Cohaesibacter gelatinilyticus: one gene and its partners. The protein of the gene in region 1 interacts with the protein of each later gene in a pairwise test. Links are inferred from orthologs where the notes say so. Each region holds a gene or a part of one and is shown on either strand. Other genes may lie near its edges. The genes, in order: ileS, CRO57_RS22785 and rbsB.

Region 1 (8,286 bases):
GATAGTTGTTCTGTATCAGAAAATATCTTGACCTTATCGTTGCTTTTGGGCAACGTCGCGCCACATATTTCCAACCCCTTATGTCTTTGCCTGGGAGCTCCGGCCAATGGCGTCTGCCCACACGTTTGTCGATTTGAAACAGCCTGTTTTCCCCTTACCTGACTCGGTCCGTGGTGGCGTGGTGGCTATCGGCAATTTTGATGGCATGCATAAAGGGCATCAGGCGGTTCTGGAAGATGCCCTGGTAGAAGCGCGCAAGTTGGGCGTCAAGGCAATCATGCTGACATTTGAACCCCATCCACGCAGTGTTTTTCGCCCCGACAATCCGGTTTTTCGACTGACACCTCATGATGAGAAAGCTTTGCTGGCCGAAGCTTTGGGTTTCGACGGCATGATTTCGCTTCATTTTACCAAAGAGTTTGCCAGCCAATCAGCAGAGTCTTTTATTGAAGATATGTTGATCAAGGCGCTAGACGCCCGTGAAGTCATTTCCGGTTACGACTTTCACTTTGGCAAAGATCGTAAAGGAAGCCCGGATTTTCTGCGTGAGCAGGGACATAAGCACGGCTTTGGCGTCAAGATCGTTGATATGAAGGCTGACCGCACCGGCGATGCTGTTTCCTCCACACGCATTCGTCAAGCCCTGGAAGATGGAGCAACCCATCCGGCCAACCGATTGTTGGGTTATCGCTATTTCTTTACCTCCACCGTTGTTCATGGAGAAAAGAATGGCCGCAAACTGGGGTATCCGACTGCCAATCTGAAACTGGCGGACAATAGTCGTCTTAAAGAAGGTGTCTATGCGGTACGTTTGATGCGATCCAATGGCCAAGTTCACGACGGAGTTGCCAGTTATGGTCGACGTCCGACCTTTGACAATGGCGCTCCAATCTTCGAAGTTCATGTCTTTGATTTTGAAGATGATCTTTATGATGAAAGCGTTCGTGTTGCACTGTATCACTATCTGCGTGGGGAAGAAAAATTCGACAGTCTGGATACGCTGATCCTGCAGATGGATGAAGATAGTGCGCAAGCTAGAGCCATTCTGTCTGATGCGGCAGCTCTTAGTCCTTTGGAAACAACCTTATGGGGTGGGATCTCAAACGATTGAAAATCCATCAAGCCAAATTGTTCAATGGCGTTTTCTCTCATCTGCTCACATTTTTGTTTTCGAAGGTGATTTCCTTTTTTGTCACGGTTTGACTATCCGTAGAGCAACCATTGCTGTTGCTTTCAAGGACTAAACCCATGACTATCGCCAATTCGCCAAAACCCTCCGGCCCTCCCTCTCGTTCTGTGCCTTATCGCTTGCGGAAAAGCTGGCTTTTGGCATTGGCTGGCCTTTTTGTGGCGGGCGGTGGTTTCTTCGCTGCTGGCGGTTTCTCACTCTTCGGACAAAAACTGGAAAGCCGAAATACCGAATTTTACAAAAGCTATGATGGTGCCTGGGATCTGACCTGTGACAAAGCTTCAGGCGAGGCGCAAGCGCGTTGTTATGGCCAGTTGGTCGATGTTTACAGCCCAGACCCGAATTTTCGTGCTGCCATCTTGCATCTGACCTATGAAAAAGAAAGCACGGGATCAAGAATTCCGCAATTGCTGTTCAATCTTGAAGCAGACCTGGATTTTTCCGACGTCAAAGCAACCATTCGCGGTAAGAATGGTGAAGCGAAGATCATGTCTTTGGGGGATTGCAGCGGCAACAGCTGCAAGATCAAAGGACAAGCTGCCGAAATCATTCTAGCCGATTGGCGTGAAGGCGATGCATTGGAGCTGGATTTACCCGAAGCAAGTGGTCGTAGAGTTATCACCTGGCCACTTGATAGCTTCTCTCTGTTGCTGGATGAGCTGACCAAGCAACGAAAAGAACGCAATATATTATAAACGCAATATATTATAAGAGAGGGTAATTTCTCTCTCCCCCTCTCCTTGTTCATCAATCAGGCATTATTTCAAGATCGGGCGCTCTGACCTCGCCCTGATGAGCAATATAACCACCTTCAACAGCAGTTCCCACCTTCATCCCTACTATTGCCAACACCTAATGGTGCCTTGCAGACAGCTTTTGGGACATCACCTGTCTCTTCACTCAACTGATAGCAGGTAATTTTTATCTATTTCCCTTTCTCCAGCTTTTGCCCGCCCATTATCCTTGATACTGGGGTTGCCCTTGGGTTTTTGTTGAATTAATGTCCGCGCAGATATGGCAAGGCCATCCGAAGAGGATGACTGCAAACATGCACACCAAGGCTTATAGGCAAATGACGGGCATCTATCTTCTTGCGCCCCTTCCCGGTTCACAAATTTTACGTCCCGGCGGGTTGATAGGTCGAATTACTGGCCCGGCCTTCGCGTGATCGGCGTCTTTAACGGACGCCCGCGAGGGACCGGGATATAAGGAATTTGATCTGGTGTCTTCAGATCTTTCTTTTCCTAATTCCAATAGATCGCGCTAGAAGTGATCAAGTCTTATAGGTGCCACCAATGTTTCTCCCGATGACACTTGAACGGGATTGAGACAGTCAAGGCGCAAAACTGAACGAAAGATATATCCATGACGGAAAGCCGCGATTATTCCCAAACGCTGTTTTTGCCAAAAACCGATTTCCCCATGCGTGCAGGACTGCCAAAGAATGAGCCCAAAATTCTGGCTCGTTGGGAAGAGCAGAATCTTTATCAATCCTTGCGTGAACGCTCCAAGGGTCGCGAAAAGTATGTGCTGCATGATGGCCCTCCCTACGCCAATGGCCATCTGCATATCGGTCATGCTCTCAACAAGGTTCTGAAAGACATCATTACCCGCTCTTTTCAGATGCGGGGCTACGATTCCAACTATGTCCCTGGCTGGGACTGTCATGGCTTGCCAATCGAATGGAAAATCGAAGAAAAGTACCGTAAGAAGGGCAAGAATAAGGATACCGTTCCAGTCAATGAATTTCGTCAGGAATGTCGTGACTTTGCATCCGAATGGATCGGCATTCAAGCCGGTGAGTTCAAGCGTCTTGGTGTGGTTGGCGATTTCGTCAATCCCTATAAGACCATGACCTTTGATGCAGAAGCACGCATTGCTGGCGAGTTGATGAAATTTGCCATGTCCGGCCAACTCTTCCAGGGCTCCAAGCCGGTCATGTGGTCAATTGTCGAAAAAACCGCTCTGGCTGAAGCCGAAGTGGAATATCAGGATCATACCTCTCACACCATCTGGGTGAAGTTTCCCATCTCTGCCCTTCATGGCACTGTTGCTGAAGATCAGACAGATATGTTGCTTGATGCAGATGTTGTGATCTGGACCACCACCCCTTGGACCATTCCCGGCAACCGTGCAGTTTGTTTCTCCAATGCCATCTCTTATGGCCTGTATGAGATCACGGCCGCTGCTGATGACAATTGGGGCAAAGTTGGTGACAAGCTGGTGCTGGCTGACGCCTTGGCTGAAAGCGTCTTTGCTGCGGCCCGCGTAGAGGGTTATGAGCGCAAGTTCGATGTTGATCCGTCAGTCATCTCGGAATGCGAACACCCGTTCCGCGGTATCGACGGCACCGATGGTTACTTCGACTTTGACGTGCCATTGATTGATGGCGACCATGTGACCGATGATGCCGGTACCGGTTTCGTTCATACCGCTCCGGGCCATGGTGCCGATGACTATGAAGTTTTCGTTGCCAATCGCGAGCGATTTGCAGACTGTGGCACGCCGGAAGTTCCTCATACTGTGGCGGAGGATGGCTCCTATTATCCGCATGTGCCTTTGTTTCAGGGGCAATATATTCTCAATCGCAAAGGCGGCGAAGGCACCACCAATCCTGCTGTTATCGATAAGCTGGTCGAAGTTGGTGCCCTGCTTGCACGAGGCAAGATCAAACACAGCTATCCCCATAGCTGGCGTTCCAAGGCACCACTGATCTTCCGTAATACGCCACAATGGTTCATCGCCATGGATCGCGATATAGATGGCCAGGGTGATACCTTGCGTTGTCGCGCCCTAAAAGCAATTGACGAGACCCGTTTTGTTCCTGACAGCGGCCAAACCCGCCTGCGCTCCATGATCGAAACCCGCCCGGACTGGGTGATTTCTCGTCAACGCGCCTGGGGTGTGCCTATCACCATTTTCATCAAGAAAGATGATCCGGCGGTTGTTCTTCAGGATAGCTCGGTCAATGACCGTATTTTTGACGCTTTCCGTGCTGAAGGCGCTGATGCTTGGTTTGCAGACGGTGCGAAAGAGCGCTTCCTCTCACCTGATTATGATCCGTCTGAATGGGAAAAAATCGACGATATTCTTGATGTCTGGTTTGATTCCGGATCCACCCATGCTTTTTGTCTGGAACAACGCGATGACCTGAAATGGCCAGCCGATCTTTATCTGGAAGGTTCTGACCAGCATCGCGGCTGGTTCCATTCCTCTTTGCTCGAGAGCTGCGGCACTCGTGGCCGTGCACCATATGATGCCGTCTTGACCCATGGTTTCACCATGGCTGAAGATGGCCGCAAGATGTCCAAGTCTCTTGGCAACACGATCGCACCGCAAGATGTGATCAAGCAATATGGTGCGGATATCTTACGTCTGTGGGTGGCCTCTTCCGATTATAGCGACGACCAGCGCATTGGGCCGGAAATTTTGAAAACCAATGCTGATGCCTATCGCAAGCTTCGCAACACCATCCGTTGGATGTTGGGCTCTTTGGCTCATTATGATGGAACAGAAGTAGCTGTCTCTGAAATGCCGGAGCTGGAACGCTTGATGCTGCACCGTCTTTATGAGCTGGATGCGATGGTTCGCTCCGCTTATGACACCTTTGATTTCAAGAAAATCACGTCTGAGCTGAACTATTTCATGGGCATTGAGCTATCGGCCTTCTATTTCGATATTCGTAAGGATGCTCTTTATTGCGATGGTCCAAGCTCCGCACGTCGTAAAGCAGCGCTTTATGTCATCCATGAATTATTCATGCACCTCACTGCCTGGCTTGCTCCTGTCATGCCGTTCACTATGGAAGAGACATGGTTGTCCCGCTTCCCGTCTGACGGAGATTCGGTCCATTTCCGGCAATTCCCTCAAGTTTCATCTGACTGGAAAGATCAGGAACTGGCTGACAAGTGGGCCAAGGTACGTGAACTTCGTCGGGTCGTAACCGGAGCTCTGGAAATCGAACGTCGCGAGAAACGTATTGGTTCCTCTCTTGAGGCCGCGCCGAAGGTTTATGTCACCAATGATGAATTGCTGGGTGCCATGGACGGGATTGATCTTGCTGATCTATCCATCACATCACAGGCGGAGTTGATCAATGCCCCTGCTCCGGAAGGAGCATTCACCCTGGATGATGTTGACGGGGTCGGTGTGATTCCTGCTCTTGCAGAAGGCCAGAAATGCCAACGTTCCTGGAAAATTTTGCCAGAGGTCGGACAGGATAGCGATTATCCTGATCTTTCCTTGCGCGATGCTGCCGCCATGCGTGAGCTGGACACACAATAATAATGCCGCAATTCAAGGTCAGGATTATATAATCCTGACCTTGTTCATTTGTCAGCCTTCCGATCCTTGAGGCTCTTTATCATATCTGGAGTTTGATGTGTCTGTGCGATTGACCGGCTTTATCATTGCAATGGTTGCCTTTGTCAGTGATCAAGCCTTTAAATTCTGGATGCTTTTCGGCTTTGACATTCAATCGCATATGCAGACATTCGGCCCAGTGCGTATCGCTCCTTTTTTCGATCTTGTTCTGGTTTGGAATCGCGGCATTTCCTATGGACTTTTTCAGCAAAACAGTGATTTGGGCCGTTATATTCTTGTCGCCATCGCCATCCTTGCCTCACTTTTCATCAGTGTTTGGATCTGGCGCAATCATGACCGTCTGATTTCAATCGGATTGGGATTGATTCTCGGTGGCGCCCTCGCAAACGGTCTTGACCGTCTTTACTACGGAGCCGTAGTGGATCTGTTTCACTTCTACTGGGGAGAATTTTCCTGGTATGTGTTCAATCTTGCAGATGTATGGATCGTTGCAGGGGCGGCCATACTGATATATGACTCTTTTTTGGGATCTGGTCGCAATGGTGCCGCAAAGCTGTGATCTGTCACCGCAAAGGCTTCGACCATAGTTTGTATTTGCGTATCCGGTGATACTGCCAATCACCATTCAAAGTAAGGCAACATGTCATGAAATCTTCTGTCCGAATTGATTATAAAACCGCATCTCGGTTTGGTCTTGGTGTTGGATTGGCTTTTGGTCTGTCAGCTTGTGCAAATGGTATTGGCGGCACGACCTATGGCACCGGGGTTTCTCAGGAAGAAGCACTGCTTAATGACATTCAAGGCATTGCGGCTGTTTCGTCTGGAGACAAAAATCAGGCGCAAATTGACTATTCATCGCGCCCGGGTCTGGTTGTGCCACCGCAAAGTTCCCAACTTCCCAATCCTCTGAACGCATCGAACACCGGTCGCTTGGTTAATGCGGCAGACTGGCCAAAAGACCCCGACTTGCTTCGCAAGGCTTATCATCAGCGGTTGGAAACGATGAATGATCAGGAGCGGAAGGCTCTGCTTGAGGCAATCCGTCGTATGCCTCCCGAACAACGTGCTTACATCATCAAGAATGATCCGCGCGTGACTTCCTTCACCCAGATTGAGGAGCCAGACTATAGAGAACCTGGCAAACTGAAAGAATATAATCAAAAAGTTCGTGAGAGGTTGGCAGCAATTAATGCAGCCAATGGCAAGTCAGGTGGCAAATATAAACGCAAATATCTGACTCAACCTCCTGAAAAGTATCGTCAACATTCTCCTGAGGTGCAAAGAGAACTCGACAAGGTAGCTGTCGAAGGACCTGAAGAGAAAGAGTCCAAAGGACTATTTTCCAAATTGTGGCCATTCTGATTGTCAGCACGTCACTTTATCGAACCGTTTAAAGCTCGTCCTCTGGCGAGCTTTTTTTCAAATCATACCAGACTTATTCAACCGTGCTTCTTCTTGCCAGAGGGAATCATGTCAAAGTGTTTCTTTCCCTTGGTGAATAAACCAACATTGTCCGCCCTGATCCGACTCGATTTGTTGGCGCAATAATTGTCCAGCTCACAGAGGACTACGGGAATCCACGATGACAGATCAATCATTTCAGGTGTTTCCCTCCCCTTTCTCCGTTAACCAATCAGTAACAAAGTGGCAGATTTCCGGGGTTCTTTGCTGTTTTTGTGTTTTTTGTGCAACAGTTAGGTCAAATGGATCTGGGGGAAACCAGCTAGCAATTGATCCCGCTCCAAAAAGGAGTATTGTCACCCTTGTCGCAAGCAGATGACCCCATCGGACTGACTGGAACGGTCTCTGCGAAAAAGTTCTTTATGACAAGAAGGTCAGAAACAATGAACATCAAGAGCCTTATCCTTGGTTCCGCAGCTGCTCTGGTTGCCGGTGGTGCTGCTCAGGCAGCTGATCTGCCAGTAGCTGAGCCAGTAGATTACGTTAAAGTATGTAACGCTTATGGCGCTGGTTATCACTTCATCCCAGGTACCGATACCTGCCTGAAAGTTTCCGGTTACGTACGTGCTGAATTCCGCTTCAACGAGCGTAAAGGTGGTCATACCAACAATCTTCCAGATAACAATGACCGTGCTGACAACAAAACCAACATCTATGCAAAAGCTTCTTTGGAATTCACTGCTAAAGAAGAGACAGAGTTGGGCACTTTGGTTGCTTACATGCGTCTTGAAGGTGCTACCGACACCGGTACTTCTGGAAGCAACCTGACTGCAAATGACGGTTTCAACAAATACTATCTGTCTATCGGCGGTCTGTATGCTGGTCTGACCGATTCTGCTGCTAACATCACTTCAACCGACGTTGGCATGTATGGTTCCACCATTGGTGACCATGACACCGGCGCTATCGGCTACAACATGGATCTTGGCAATGGCGTAACTGCTACCCTTGCTCTGGAAAACAGCCAGCGTGCTGCTATTGCTGGTCTTGCTGGTGCAACATATGCAGGTCAAACTCTTCCTGATGTAGTAGCTGCTCTGTCTGTTGCTCAGGGTTGGGGTTCTGCTAAAATTGGTGGTGCCATCCACACCATCAATTATGACGGCGTAGCTGTCTCTCAGGACAATGACATCGGCTACTATGTAGGCGCTGGCGTTAGCTTCAACCTGGATATGCTGTCTGCTGGTTCTTCCATCGGCTTCTCCGCTGGTTACGGCAAAGGCGCAATGGGCTTCGTTGGTGGCACCAATGACGCTACCTGGAACGGTACTGACTTCAAGCTGAACTCTGCTTACAAGCTTGGCGTTGCTCTG
Region 2 (6,280 bases), on another replicon or contig:
TTTCTTCTGCATCAAAGACCGATTGGCATGCGCATAGCCATCATTCTTGGCCATGATATCGGTCTCGATCTGGATCATCCGACTTTGTGAGAGGCCCGGCGCATGGGCATGGGCTGGTCCCTTGCCATAATGATGGGTCTCTCCGCCCTGTTCATCATGGCTATGATGATGGTGGCCATGGTCGTGATCATGACTGTGATCATGTGCATGACCATGAGAGGCATGATGAGGATCCTTGCCTTCAATGCTCACTTCACCATGGGCACATCCGCAGACGGTACACATCACTCCACCTCCATATCTTTGATCCGCAATTCATCGCCGCCGGTAATCTCCACCTGATAGGAGCCGCAATCGGGGCAGGGTTCGTAGCGCGCAGCAACACTGACCTGTTTGGCGCAAGGCATGCACCAGCCATTCACCGGCAACTCAATCACTTCGAGCTTGGACTCATGCGCGATCGAGTTTTTTGTCACCACGTCATATGAAAAAGTCAACGCTTCCAGTTCCACACCAGCCAGCGGTCCGATTTCCAGGCGAACACGTTTGACGCGGGCAAATTGTTGCGCTTTCGCCTGATCTTCAATCACCTGCAAAATGCCTTCACATATGGACATTTCATGCATAGCTAGCTCCTTTCCCCAATCCCGTCGCATCCAAAAGATCGAACGCAATGCATGGATCAATGGCCAGCATAATCTGTCGGGCCTGCTCTTCAAGCCCTGGCCCCGGTGTGAGGCGGGACAGGCTTTGTGCCGCCGCACCATTGGGATGAAAATTCCACTCAGTCGGCGCAAGGATGGACCAATGCCGGATCAATCCATCCTGCAAATCGATGGCATGAACCAGTCGACCGCGTGCTGTCTCAACCACACCAACACCAGCGCCATTTTTTTGCAGCAATATCGGCGCCGCATTATAACCATCCAGTGCCTTGAGTTGATCACGCAATTGCGCCATGACGCTCAGCAAATCAAGAATTCTCGCTGTCTGGCGCGCCAGAAGATTGGCTTTGCCAGCAGGCATCAAAGCTCTGATCAGGGGATGTTGCCTTTGTCGTTGCAAGGACCCGGTTTCATGTGGCGCATCCTGCCAATCCGGCTGATCACAAAAGGCGCTGCCTTTGTTCCTTTGCAAAAGCTGCTGCCAGTCTTGCTTGGACAGATCAGGCAGAAAGGCGGGTTCAATTGCGGCTATGTCCTGATGGTCCGAGCGGATACTCTGATTGATCATGCGCGCAATGATGCCGTTGTCATCGCCACACCAAACGACCAGATCCAGCGAAGTTTTCAGATCTTTCCAGCCTTTCAAAGCATGGCCAAAGAAGAGAGCATCCAGCAACTCAGTGATCCGGTCCAGCTTGGCAACAAGGAGGGCTGCTTCCAGCTTTTCCTTGGGCTGACTATCAAACTGCGCATAAGCCAAGAGCTTGAGAGAGATCGCTTCAAAGGCCTGCACCAGCACAGGCATCTGATCGCGTGGTGCTTTTGTGCCGATCTGTTTGGTCCAGTGCAGGGCGATATGCAAAACATGTTCACGCAGCATTTCATTGAGACACAAAGCCTCATGAATTGCCGACGACCTGCTGTCATCCAAGGACTGACAGGCCTGAATGGCCGCATAGCTATGAGCCATACCGCAAATGGAATAGAGCCGCGGAATCATCGGCAATGCTTCCATCGGAGTTTTGCCGATGAAAATTTGCGCCAAATCGCTTTTTCGCGTCGAGACGATATCAACGCGCAAGTTATTCTTGTCTTCCTCATTCGGGGACAGACGGATGGAGAGCTGGTCTTCGCGGATCATGGCCGCACCTCTTGGCTCTCTTTGGAAGAAGGGCGCAATCCGCGTAGCACCTCTCGACGGCTAAGGCTGGCTGGAGCCGGTTCCCGCGTATCTGGTTGAACAATCTCTTCTGTTTCCGGCTCGGGCAATTCACCCTTCCAAATGGCCTGCATATCCTGTTCGGCCTGACTTTGCTCTGTTGGTTCTTCCGGCACCCGCAAAACTTCTTCCAACACCGCTTTTGCGGTTTGGCAGGCTGTCTCCTGATCAGCAAACTGGAACACAGGGGAGAAGAGAGAGCAGGTCAAAAAGGCACCTAGCTCCTCTTCTCGGCCCACCACGAATTCAAAATGGCCAGCGGGAAGGCGATGGCTCTGCTTTTCACCAAAGCTTTGTCCATCCAATTGACTGGGTCGCAAGGGCAGCAGCATCAAATTCATGAACCAGGGCGTCAGCAGCACGCCCACACGATAAGTGCTCAGCTCACCGCCTGCATCGGGTGTCTCAAATCCAAAGGCTGCAACAGACAGAGCATCATTGAGGATGGGCACATCTTTCATGCGCTCCTGTTCGATTGTCTCGAACAGAGCTTCAATTCGGGCGCATATATTGGCTCCGCTCGATAGCTCATCCTTATGCTCTGGTTGCTGTGTCATCAGGCCTGATCCACCACCATGAAATCTTCACGTGCACCATCGCAATTGGGACAAGCCCAATGCTCAGGCAACTGAGAGAAGGGGGTCCCTGCCGGAATTTGCCAGACATCATCCCCATGTTTGGGATCATAAACATGCCAGCAGATCTTGCATTCCAGCACACTATCATCGCTCAATTTTGAGAGATCACCGCCAAAGGAGCCGCCGGAAAAAGACATATTGAGGCCGGGTTGCTGCTCGCTCATTGCGTCTCTCCGCCATCACGATAGATAACAAGGATCTCTTCCAGACGCTCGGCGCTGTCTTCAATATCTTCCTGCGCGGCGCAAACAACGTCCGGCACATCGATCACCTCAATGGAATTGAGGATGATGGCGTCCTGGCTGTTATAATATTGCACCCACCAGATATTCTTCGTGCCGGTAGAGGAAACACGACAATTGCCATAGCCACGGGACAGGATCACCACCTTGCCCTTGCCGAGTTTATTGTCGAGATAGGCCAGATCTTCCTCGGTCTGCGGCAACAGGGTGAGATTGATGCTATGCACCACATCGCCTGACTTATAATTGCCTTGCTTGTCTTGAAGTTCAGAGATCAGTGACGGCGCGTTGAAGATTCCCGGTGGCAATTGTGCATCCACATCACCAACACTTGTCTGTGCTTCTGCAAAAACAGCCTGCTCCACGCAAGCGGGATAATCGGCAACCTCGATCTCGTCACGGATCAGGGCGCCATTGTCATCGTGGGTCAACACCCGCCAGACACCAGCCAGCACAGATTCTTGTGCCTGAATATTGGAGCCGCAGACGATGGATACCTCGCCTTCACCAAGGATCTGATTGATCAGGCCAAGATCAGTGGAGGTCAATTCGGAAATATCAACTTTACCCTTTGCACCGCCCACTTTATAGGCGTTCAAAGCAACCAACAGCTCTTCGAGCTTGGCTTTGCCAGCAATCATGCCGGTCGTGTCTTCTGGCTCCGGTGCGATTGGCGGATCAAAAGTCGCCATTTCGCGCGGCATTTCCATATAGTCCAGCTCCATACCGTCTTCATCGACCGGTTGCGAGCCGGGGCCGACACCAAAGCCAGAAGAAAGAGCTGCCGAGCTGTTGCCCAAACCAACACCCAAACCGGAACCAAGGCCTTGTGAGCCAAAAGCGGGGGGGATCAAATCCTTAGACATTGTCTGCTCCTTCTTCGATCAGGCGATCTGTCATGCTTTTTTCTGGTTTTGGTGCAACGGCCGTGCCGTTTGTCGCGCCAGTCTCAATCTTGGCTGGCGTCTCGAAGCCACGAATTTTGAAAGCGGGCGGCTCACTTGGCTCCTTGGCCAGGATGGCATTGATCTCGGTGATATAGTCGGACCAATCCAGCACACGGGAGAGGGAGCCGAGATAGCCACCATCGCGCAAGAACACAAAGGACGGGAAGGAACTGAAGCGATAGCGGCGCTGCACATCACGCTCAAAACCACGCTCCACCACAGCCGGGGTCAGCAATCCATTGGATGCTTTCACCAGTTCGGGCAAGATCACGGCAGCATCATTGACTTCCATCAGCCGCTCATGGTCGCCACAGATCATCAGGATCACGTCGCCATTCTCGGCCAGAAAGTCAGCCATATTGTCTTCGTTCAATATGGCGATCTGTTCTCGCTCGATGATGCTGGTCGTTAAGGGAGAAAAGTCCATTTTGCTGGTCCTAAGCTGGAATCATTTGTCTGATTGGGCGGGTGCAACATTGGTCAGATCGGCAAAGAGATGATCCAGATTGCCATCGCCAATCATGGCCAATTGCACCGCCTTCAAGGCATCGCGGATTTTCAGGGCGTCTTCTTCGGCTATCACTTCACGAGCGGCATCAATGAAAACAAGCAGCCAGTCATCCTGTTTCACTTCGCCCACCAGCATGGTGTCGATGATGCGCTCGGCACCGCGATCATCGCAAACCGCATAACCGAAGCCGACTTCCCGCACCTTCATTGGGATTCCCATGCACATTACAGGCGGTCCCCCGGTGTAACGGATAGGGTATGAGCACCTTTGACCGCATCCTGCATCTCGCCATCAAAGTCTTCCGGTGCAGACCAGCGATCATCGGCGATGATCCGACTGTCACCTACACGACAGGCCTCTGCTTCATCCGGGCGTTCGTCTTCATAACGGCTGGTGAGCATCACATTGCAAGCCAGCGTGACATCTTCGGGGAGTTTCTCGACGCGCTTCTTGGCTGTGATCTGATGACTGGCAAGATAGTCAAGCACGACCTCAATGGATGGTTCGATCTGGGCTTTGACCTCATCACGCAAGGATCCGCCGAAATCTTCAATCTCAACCGGCTGCACGCCAACCAGCAGCAAATGCTCCGGCCTGTCGTCCATCATATCGGCCATGGCCAACACTTCCTGAAAACCGGTCTGGTGGAGAGAGATTTTCTTGGCGCCAAGGAATTGCGGCACCTCATCACCCTCTACGCGCTTCAGGGTTCCGCCAGGCAGACCATAATCAACCGCATCAAAGACTATCAGAATATCTGCGTCGCGCACATGCTGCACCAAATAGATGCCCTGCGTGCCACCATCCAACAGCGTAACATTGTCCTCAAATTCATACAGACGGTTCAACTCATCAACGGCACGAACGCCAAAACCTTCATCGGCCCAGAGCAGATTGCCAATCCCCAAAATCAAGACGCTTTTGCTGGTCATGTTGCAGGTCCTCCAATCCCCGGTCATGGGATGGCAGGCATTGAAGGGCATTTTGACGCAGTTGGCAATAGATAAATGGAAGGAAATTTATCATTTTTATAGAAAAATGTATTTTTTCTATCCATTTTTGAAATTCAGACGGTAAGAATCCTGCCATCTGGGCGGAAAGTGGCTAGCCAGCCCTGATTGCCTGAGGTCCTGCAGCTCTACTACAAGCATAGAAAAAGGGCGCCTGGAGCGCCCTTTATGCCGACCGGACATGTCCCCGCAGATCCGATCAGCAATGCTGATTATATGGATCTGGCCTATTCGCTGCCATCCATCGGGCGGCTGTCCTTATACATGCGCCAGCCGGAAATCATCGATGAGATGATGGACTGTCGGGACATGATGTCTTCGCGCACCGCCACATAGATATGAGTGATGACGAAGCAGATCATCACCCACATACCAATGCGATGCCAGTTATGGACATCCAGACTTTGTCCGAAGAGCGGGATCACCCACGACGAGAACCAGTCAAATTGCCAGGTGCCCATGCCAGTGCCCTCACCATAAAGCGCAAGGCCGGTGATGATCATGAAGATCAGAACCCAGACGAAGGCAACATGCATGGTCAGCACTGCCAATGGATTATGGCCGATATATTTCTTCGGCTCCTTCACCATCATGGCATACCACTTGATCTCGTGGATCAATTCTGCCCACCAACTCTTGCGCCAAACAGGCACGAAGAAGATCTGTTTGGCATGAAGGCCCATGAAGGCCCAATAGAGACGGAAAGCGAAGCCGATCATCACCACATAGGCAGCAACAAAATGGAAATAACGGATATAGCCCATGATGTAATGGTCATAGGCCTCGCCAGCGACAGAAGGCAAAGGCTGGCCAATGAAGTAGCCGGTGACACACAGCACCAGAATGGCAAAAGCATTGACCCAGTGCCAGACCCGAAGCGGCGCATCATAGATATAGACAGCCTCTTCACTATGCCTTTTCTCAGTTGATATTTGGTCTGTATCAGACATGATCTCCCCCTAGCGCACTTTAACTTCGGCCAACTCTTCTCCTTCTTCACTCATCACGTGAGTTGAACAAGCAAGACATGGATCGAAGGAATGCAAGG
Region 3 (7,687 bases), on another replicon or contig:
CAAAAGGTAAAATTATAAGAATGGTGATGCACTACTATATCCTATACCTGATGACCTCACGGATTGAACATGCAAGACCTAAGAAGTGTTTCAACCTCTTCTCTGGTTGGGGCAGAAGCGGATGCCCCTTTCTTTGTGGTGGAAAGCGCCCCACAGGCTGAAGCAAAGGTAACAGCCTCAACCAATGGCATGCCTTCATCCAACGCGAAGGCCAAACCGCCATTGAAGCAATCTCCCGCAGCAACGCTATCGATACTGCTGACCTTGAACGGCTCCACGAAAGCTTCTTCATGGCTACTTTGGAAATAGACCCCCTTTGCACCCAGCTTGATGATAGCAATTGAAACGCCTCTCTCTCGCAACAGGCGAGCGGCTTGCGCCGCTTCTTCACGATTCCTTGGGCGAATTCCGGTCAGGATTTCTGTTTCCGTCTCATTCGGTGTGATGATATCGATGTGTCCGAGAATATCTTCCGACAATCCAACCTTTGGGGCTGGAGCTGGATCCAGTACGACCAATCCGCCATTGGTACGTACCTTCTCAGCAGCCTGCATTGCGGCCTTCAGTGGAATTTCCATTTGCAAAAGCAGAATGTTGACAGCCTTGAATACATCGTCGGCTCGAGCGACATCACTTTGATCAATCGCCATATTGGCTCCGCCAATCACGGAAATGGAGTTCTCCGCCTTGGCATCAACGCCGATCACGGCCAAACCGCTATTATTGTCTTGATCAATATGAACATGAGAGGTGGACAAGCCAAGCTTGCCAATTTCTTCCAGAGCGCTTTTACCGAAACTATCGACACCCACACGCCCAACCAGAACAGGATCAGCGCCCAATTTGGCAACAGCCGCCGCTTGATTGCAGCCCTTACCACCAAGACCGAGGACATAACGGTCCGCCAGCAAAGTCTCACCGGGAGCCGGAAGTGTCTGAGCATAGGTAGTCAGATCGATATTGATGCTGCCAAACACTGAAATGGACATGAGGCTTCCTTGGATTTGTAAGAGTATCGGGTTTTATTCGAATTTATCTGCAACAGACTGACGAACAATCAAGCTTGGCTCCATCTCAATGACTTTTGGGAGCTCGCTTTTATTCTCCAGATGGTCGATCAGCAGACCTGCCGCTTTCAGCCCCAATTCATAGCTTGGCTGGTTTACCGTGGTCAGCGTTGGGGTGATATATTTGGACAATTCGAGATTATCATAGCCTATGATCGAGATATGCTTGCCGATTGCCAAACCACGTTCCTGCGCAGCTTTATAGGCACCAATTGCCATCATGTCGTTGAAAGCAAAGACAGCTTCAACCTGCTGACCTGATTGCAACAGCTTACTCATGGCCTCATAACCACCAGGAGCGGTCAATTCACTTTCAATAATCAGGCTCGAATTCACTTCAACCTTGGCTTCGTTCATGGCGCGATGAAAACCACGAAGACGATCGCGCGAACGAGGATGGCCCGCAGGCCCGGTCAAACAGGCAATCTGCTTAAAGCCGCGCTTGAGCAAAAACTCGGTTGCCAATTCACCGCCATGAACGGAATCGTCACCAATGGTGCAGGCAAAACCGGTTTGCTCGGAATCCAGAACAACCTTTGGCAGACTGTCCAATGCCGCGAGCTTTTCGTAAAAAATCTCATCGGCCAACGTCGTCATGACGATGAGCGCGTCGATACGCTTTTGGATCAGAGCCTTGAGATAGCTGATGTGACGCTCATGTTGATCGCCGGAATTGCAAAGGATGAGGCTGTAATCATTGTGGTAGCAGCCCTCTTCCACACCACGAAGAACTTCGGCAAAGAAGGGGTTGGTACTGGAGGTGACAAGCATGCCGATTGTACGGGTGCTCTTGATCTTCAAAGCACGGGCCAGAGAGCTTGGCTGGTAGCCCAGCTCGTCGATGGCCTTTTCAACCTTTACCTTGGTTTCAGGCGCGACAAATCGGGTCTTGTTGATGACGTGAGACACGGTGGAGGGAGAGACTCCGGCGGCTCGCGCCACATCTTTGATACTTATCATGTCCACCCACAGTGATCGAGGTTGATGATCCGGCGCTTATCGGCACCGGATCCAGATTCAAGAATCCAGCTCTCATAAGTTGCGGAGCCGGACTATCCTTTATTTCTTGATAACCTTCAAGGCTACCGGAGTATAGTCGGCAACTTTCTCACCTTTGAGAATTTGTTCTGCCACATCCACACCCATGGAACCGATTTTCGCAGCCTGCTGGGCAACCGTTGCCAGAAGAGTACCTTCATTCACGGCAGAAACGGCATCATCGGTGCCATCGAAACCGACGACCAAAATGTCACGTTTGGCAGCTTCAATCGCCTTGATTGCACCCAGCGCCATCTCATCATTATGAGCAAAGACCGCATTGATCTCTGGCTGAGCCTGCAGGATGTTTTCCATCACATTCAGGCCTTTGGTGCGGTCAAAGTCAGCGGCCTGGCTTGCAACCACTTCAATACCAGATGCCATGGCAACGGCCTTGTTGAAACCTTCGCCGCGATCACGAGCAGCAGAAGTGCCAGGCACGCCCTGTAGTTCAACGACCTTACCCTTACCTTTCAGCATATCAACGATGAGTTTACCTGCCATCTCGCCGCCCTGAACATTATCAGAAGCAATATGGGAGGCAACCTTACCACCATTGGCACCACGATCGAGGGTCACAACCGGCACATTCTTGCGGTTCGCTGCCTTGATGGCACTGCGCACAGCGTCAGAATCTGTCGGATTGATCATCATAAGAGAGATCTTCTTGTTCAGCACATCCTCAACGTTGGCCAGTTCCTTCGCAGGATCATTCTGGCTATCCAGAACCAACAATTTATAACCCTTCTCAGCCGCTTTCTTTTCAGCGCCTTCCTTGAGGGTCACGAAGAACGGATTGTTCAAGGTGGAGATGACCAGCGCCAGTGTTTCCTCAGCCTTGGCGGAAACGGAGGTGCCAAGCATCAGGCTGGTTGCCAGTGCCATACCGATAAACTTTTTCATGATTTCACTCCCTGTATATAGTGTCTGAATAAAAGTGTATTGGGTCTGCTTATCTGTCCGCCTTGCCGCGCTGATCCAGCATCACGGCAAGAAGAATGACGCCGCCTTTGGCGATCATCTGGTAATAGGATGAGACGTCGAGAATATTGAGCGCATTGTTGAGCGTGCCAATGATGAGCGCACCGATCAAAGTACCCGTGATGCGCCCTTTACCGCCAGCGAGGGACGTTCCTCCAAGCACAACGGCTGCGATGGCATCCAGCTCATAGGCAAGACCCGCCGTTGGTTGGGCGGATTCCAGGCGGGCGGTCAAAACCAACCCGGCGAGAGTCGCCAGTGCACCGGACAATGCATAGACAATGATCTTGACGCGGTTGACATTGATACCGGCCAACTTGGCCACTTGCTCATTGCCGCCGATGGCATAGACATAGCGCCCGATAGCTGTGTGATTGAGAATGAACCAGCAACCCACAAAAACCACAAAGGCCATAACAACCGGCACCGGGATGCCCGCTATATAGCCACCACCCAACTGATAGAAGGTCTCGGCAACATCAAAATCCCCGGTCGAAATTGGGCGACCATTGGTATAAACCAAGGTCGCCCCCCGGAACATCGTCATGCCCACCAAGGTTGCGATGAATGGCTGAACGCCAAAATAGCTGATGATGCTGCCCTGTGTAGCTCCAAGCACGGCACCAATGGCAATGGTTGCAGAGAAAGCTGCAAAGATTGGCATATCCATGGCAATCATGGAGGCACAGATCGCGCCTGCAAAAGCCAAGATTGAGCCAACGGACAAATCAATCCCTGCTGTCAGAATGACGAAGGTCATGCCAGCTGCGATGATCGCATTGACGGACGTTTGCCGCAGAATGTTCAGAAGATTGTCAACCGTCAGGAAACTGGGGCTGATCATGGCGACCAATGCCATGAGCACCAGCAGGCCGAACAGCGGAATGTTATTGAAAAAGAAGGATTTCAGGTTCATGGAAATCGGTTCCTAGACATGTTCGGCAACGGTGCAGCGCATGATGCTTTCCTGATCGGCTTCGTCACGGGAAAATTCCCCGGTCAGCTTGCCTTCGGACATCACCAGGATGCGATCTGACATACCGAGCAATTCGGGCATGTCGGACGACATCAGCAAAATGCACAAACCTTGACTCTTGAGTGTATTGATGAGGGTATAGATTTCTCGACGAGCACCGACATCCACGCCTCGTGTCGGCTCATCAAGAATAAGAATATCCGGACGTGGCATCAGGGATTTGGCGATGGAGACCTTTTGCTGATTACCCCCGGACAATTGTGAAATTTGGGCATCCATGCCATGGGTCTTCACCGAGAAGGCCTTGATATATTTTTCAATCTGTTCTCGCTCACTGGCCTTATCAAGAATACCAAGGCGATTGAGAAATCGCGAAAGACCGGTCAGAGACATGTTGGCACTTAGGGCATGCATCTGGATCAAGCCTTCATGCTTTCGATCTTCCGTCACATAGCCGATGCCCGCCTTTACTCCGTCTTGGGGAGATTTCAGACGACAGGACTTGCCGTTAATCTCTATGCTTCCGGATTTGACTGAATTGGCACCATAAATGGCCTTGGCTAGTTCGGTTCGCCCTGCTCCGACCAGACCGGCAAAGCCAAGAACCTCACCAGCATGAGCTTCAAAGGAAACACCCTTCACATTATGGGCAACCAGATTAGAGACTGAAAGACGCACATCACCGCGCTGCAATGCTTCGTAAGGATACTGGTCCGTCAGTTCGCGCCCAACCATATGGCGGATCAAATCATCTTCGCTGATCTCAGCAACCGGTCCCTGATGCACCATCTGGCCGTCACGCAGAATAGCAATGTCATCGCAAATCTGAAAAATCTCTCCCAAGCGGTGGGAGATAAAAACCAAACCTTTTCCGCTCTGGCGCAAGCGATCCATAATCTCAAAAAGGATCGTGGTCTCAATATCGGTCAGTGCATCGGTTGGCTCATCCATGATGATGATGTCGGCATTCATGGAAAGCGCTCGGGCAATTTCCACCATCTGCTGCTGCGCGATGGAGAGATTGGCGAGCTTTTCCTTTGGATCAATGCTCAGCTTCAATTCTTCCAACCAACGGCGGGACTGACTTTCAATCTCACTCCAGAGGATACGACCAAATGCATCAGTCGGCTCGCGGCCAAGGAATATATTCTCACCAACGCTCAGTTCTGGTAGAAGATTGAGTTCCTGATGGATCATCGCGATCCCGGCATCCATGGCCTGTCGGGCAGAGGAGAAATTGACCTCACGGTCACCGAGCCTCATCACACCTTCATCACGAGGATAAATGCCGGTGATGAGTTTCATCATGGTGGATTTGCCGGCACCATTCTCACCAGCCAGCGCCACAATCCGGCCTGCATCAACGCGAAAATCAATCTGCTTGAGCACAGACACCGTCGAGAAAGACTTACTTACCTGTTCCAGTTCCAGAAGTGCCGTCATTGTCTTTCTCCCATTCGCCAATCGCTAGAAGGTCACCCCGGAATAGAGAATGATATTGGCGTAAGGGGTACATTCCCCAGTGCGGACCACGGCCTTGCAATCAGCCAAACGCGTCTTGAAGGTTTCATGAGACTGATAATCGATAGAAATCGCGCTGCCCTGCTTTTCGGACAGATCCCTGACTTGGACAAGAAGCGCTGCATGAAAATCAGGACTGACATCGATCACTTCGTTTGCCAGCAAAACCTTCTCGACGAACAATTCCGTTCCAATAACCGACAAGGTTGGCAAAAAAGCTGGAACGCCTTGGGTCAGGGCGAGATCAATACGCTGGGCTGAAGATGGAATGGGCAATCCGGCATCAGCAATGGCCAACCCATCACCATGACCCATTGTGCCAATGACCCGTGTAATATCAGAATTTAACAAAGCAGATTTCTTCACGACATCCATCTCAGTTCTGTTCTCTGAAATCCGTTATAATCTCATAAAAACGTTTGCGCAAACGTTTTTATGAGATTATTTGCGCTCCGACATTTCTAAAAAGCAACAACCACGCCAGAACAAAAGTGCGTTTGAGAATATCAAATCACCAGCTGATATCTTTGACTTCTCTATGAAAAACCTGACCTGAAAAGCACTCGATCCAGGTCAGATTTTGGTATCAAAGCGGAGATTTTTCACACTATTCTTTCGATGTCTTTGGACTGAAATCTGATCGTCACATAACCTTCATTTACTCTTGCTATTGCTTTTGGAAACGTTTCCATATTATCATCATGCTGTTCCTTGGCTGATTTAATACGAGAGTGACAGGTAGATTTGTGAAGAGCAAAGTGACCATAAAGGATGTAGCTCAAAAAGCCGGATGCGGTGTTGCAACCGTCAGCCGAGTACTCAATGGGACTGGCTCCACCAGTGAGAAAACACGCAAAAAGGTCCTTGCTGCAGCTGAAGATCTTGGCTTTGTTTTCAGCGATATTGGTCGCTCGCTTCAATCCAGCACCACACGCACCATTGGATGCATTGTCCCATCACTGGCCAATCCGATTTTTGCCGATGCCGTTCAGGGCATTCAGGAAGAAGTGCAAAAACAGGGCTATCAACTGCTTTTGGCATGCTCCAAATATGACGCAGAAGAAGAGCAGAATGTAACACGGCTTTTGATTGCCAAACAGGTGGATGGCATCATTTTAACTGTCAATGACACCGGGACAAGCAAAGCACTCGACATGATCAGAGATCGCGGCATTCCCGCATGTCTGATGTTCAACCGCTCAGTTTCGGATTTCCCGGCCAGCGGCATCGATAACTTCGCCGCAGCTCACAGGGTGGCGCAAGCGCTTCACGCCGAAGGTCATCACCATACGGGCTTTTTGGCCTTGAATTTCCAGAGTTCTGATCGCTCTCGTGAGCGTTTCATGGGATTTCAAAAAGGTTGTCAGTCATTTGGTATGGCGGAACCAGTTCTGCTTCAGATCGAAGAGCAAAGCGGAGATCTCTCACTGTTGCTTCATGAATTGTTGGCCGCCCACGGTGGCCTAACTGGTATATTTGCCTCCAACGATTTTCTGGCGATTGCCGCTATTCGTGAAGCCAAAAGCCTTGGCCGACAGGTGCCGCAGCACCTATCAATTGTCGGTTTTGACGGCATTGAGATCGGACGTATGGTTGACCCCAGTCTGGCGACAATTGAAACCAATGCTCGTCAAATGGGCTGCATGGCTGCCCGGCATGTCCTTGCCCGGCTCGTCAACGACGCCAAATCGGATACTCTCAAATTGATAGAGCCCGATCAGAAGGCCTTGCGCCTTCCCTACCATTTTCGCTCCGGTGGAAGCCTTGCCCCGCCCGAAGTGAAAACAACGGACGGCGAAGAAGCTGCAACTTCCTCACCGTCATGCCATCCCACACCCTCAATTTCTTCATAACCTCAGGGAGAACGACCCGTGAAACATATCCTGACCGCTGTCCTGATGACAACCGCTCTGGTAGCTCCAACCCAGGCAGAAGATGCCATTTGTTATAATTGTCCCCCACAATGGGCTGATTGGGCTTCCATGTTGAAAGCCATTGATGAGAAAATCGATGTGCAGATGCCACATGACAACAAGAATTCGGGCCAGACTCTTAGTCAGCTGCTAGCGGAAAAAGATAATCCGGTTGCCGATGTCGCCTATTA

The links.
Region 2: the proteins of ileS (region 1) and CRO57_RS22785 interact in binary tests that used the Escherichia coli proteins (3 or more experiments, as listed by UniProt). The link is inferred for Cohaesibacter gelatinilyticus from one-to-one orthologs.
Region 3: the proteins of ileS (region 1) and rbsB interact in binary tests that used the Escherichia coli proteins (3 or more experiments, as listed by UniProt). The link is inferred for Cohaesibacter gelatinilyticus from one-to-one orthologs.

The regions. Positions count from the first base shown.
Region 1 is NZ_OBEL01000001.1:279,475-287,760, reverse strand. What follows is about bases 2,253-5,673. They hold ileS (isoleucine--tRNA ligase), read left to right. Parts: upstream 2,253-2,554; coding sequence 2,555-5,473; downstream 5,474-5,673. Other genes in these bases: lspA (signal peptidase II), read left to right, coding at 5,571-5,673. Also shown: CRO57_RS01290 (bifunctional riboflavin kinase/FAD synthetase), read left to right, coding at 107-1,111; CRO57_RS01285 (hypothetical protein), read left to right, coding at 1,249-1,884; more of lspA, read left to right, coding at 5,674-6,071; CRO57_RS01270 (hypothetical protein), read left to right, coding at 6,158-6,874; CRO57_RS01265 (porin), read left to right, coding at 7,357-8,286. UniProt on the Escherichia coli protein: Catalyzes the attachment of isoleucine to tRNA(Ile). As IleRS can inadvertently accommodate and process structurally similar amino acids such as valine, to avoid such errors it has two additional distinct tRNA(Ile)-dependent editing activities.
Region 2 is NZ_OBEL01000008.1:117,125-123,404, forward strand. What follows is about bases 3,301-6,280. They hold CRO57_RS22785 (HyaD/HybD family hydrogenase maturation endopeptidase), read right to left. Parts: upstream 5,155-6,280; coding sequence 4,447-5,154; downstream 3,301-4,446. Other genes in these bases: CRO57_RS22770 (hydrogenase expression/formation protein), read right to left, coding at 3,301-3,630; CRO57_RS22775 (thioredoxin domain-containing protein), read right to left, coding at 3,623-4,138; CRO57_RS22780 (HypC/HybG/HupF family hydrogenase formation chaperone), read right to left, coding at 4,160-4,447; cybH (Ni/Fe-hydrogenase, b-type cytochrome subunit), read right to left, coding at 5,460-6,182; CRO57_RS22795 (nickel-dependent hydrogenase large subunit), read right to left, coding at 6,192-6,280. Also shown: hydrogenase nickel incorporation protein HypB, read right to left, coding at 1-285; hydrogenase maturation nickel metallochaperone HypA, read right to left, coding at 285-626; CRO57_RS22755 (nickel-dependent hydrogenase large subunit), read right to left, coding at 619-1,806; [NiFe]-hydrogenase assembly chaperone HybE, read right to left, coding at 1,803-2,441; CRO57_RS22765 (rubredoxin), read right to left, coding at 2,441-2,686; more of CRO57_RS22770, read right to left, coding at 2,683-3,300.
Region 3 is NZ_OBEL01000004.1:82,299-89,985, reverse strand. What follows is about bases 1,068-3,889. They hold rbsB (ribose ABC transporter substrate-binding protein RbsB), read right to left. Parts: upstream 3,009-3,889; coding sequence 2,127-3,008; downstream 1,068-2,126. Other genes in these bases: rbsC (ribose ABC transporter permease), read right to left, coding at 3,058-3,889; CRO57_RS16395 (substrate-binding domain-containing protein), read right to left, coding at 1,068-2,027. Outside these bases: rbsK (ribokinase), read right to left, coding at 57-989; more of CRO57_RS16395, read right to left, coding at 1,023-1,067; more of rbsC, read right to left, coding at 3,890-4,002; CRO57_RS16380 (sugar ABC transporter ATP-binding protein), read right to left, coding at 4,015-5,505; rbsD (D-ribose pyranase), read right to left, coding at 5,530-5,958; CRO57_RS16370 (LacI family DNA-binding transcriptional regulator), read left to right, coding at 6,342-7,436; CRO57_RS16365 (ABC transporter substrate-binding protein), read left to right, coding at 7,482-7,687. UniProt on the Escherichia coli protein: Part of the ABC transporter complex RbsABC involved in ribose import. Binds ribose. Also serves as the primary chemoreceptor for chemotaxis.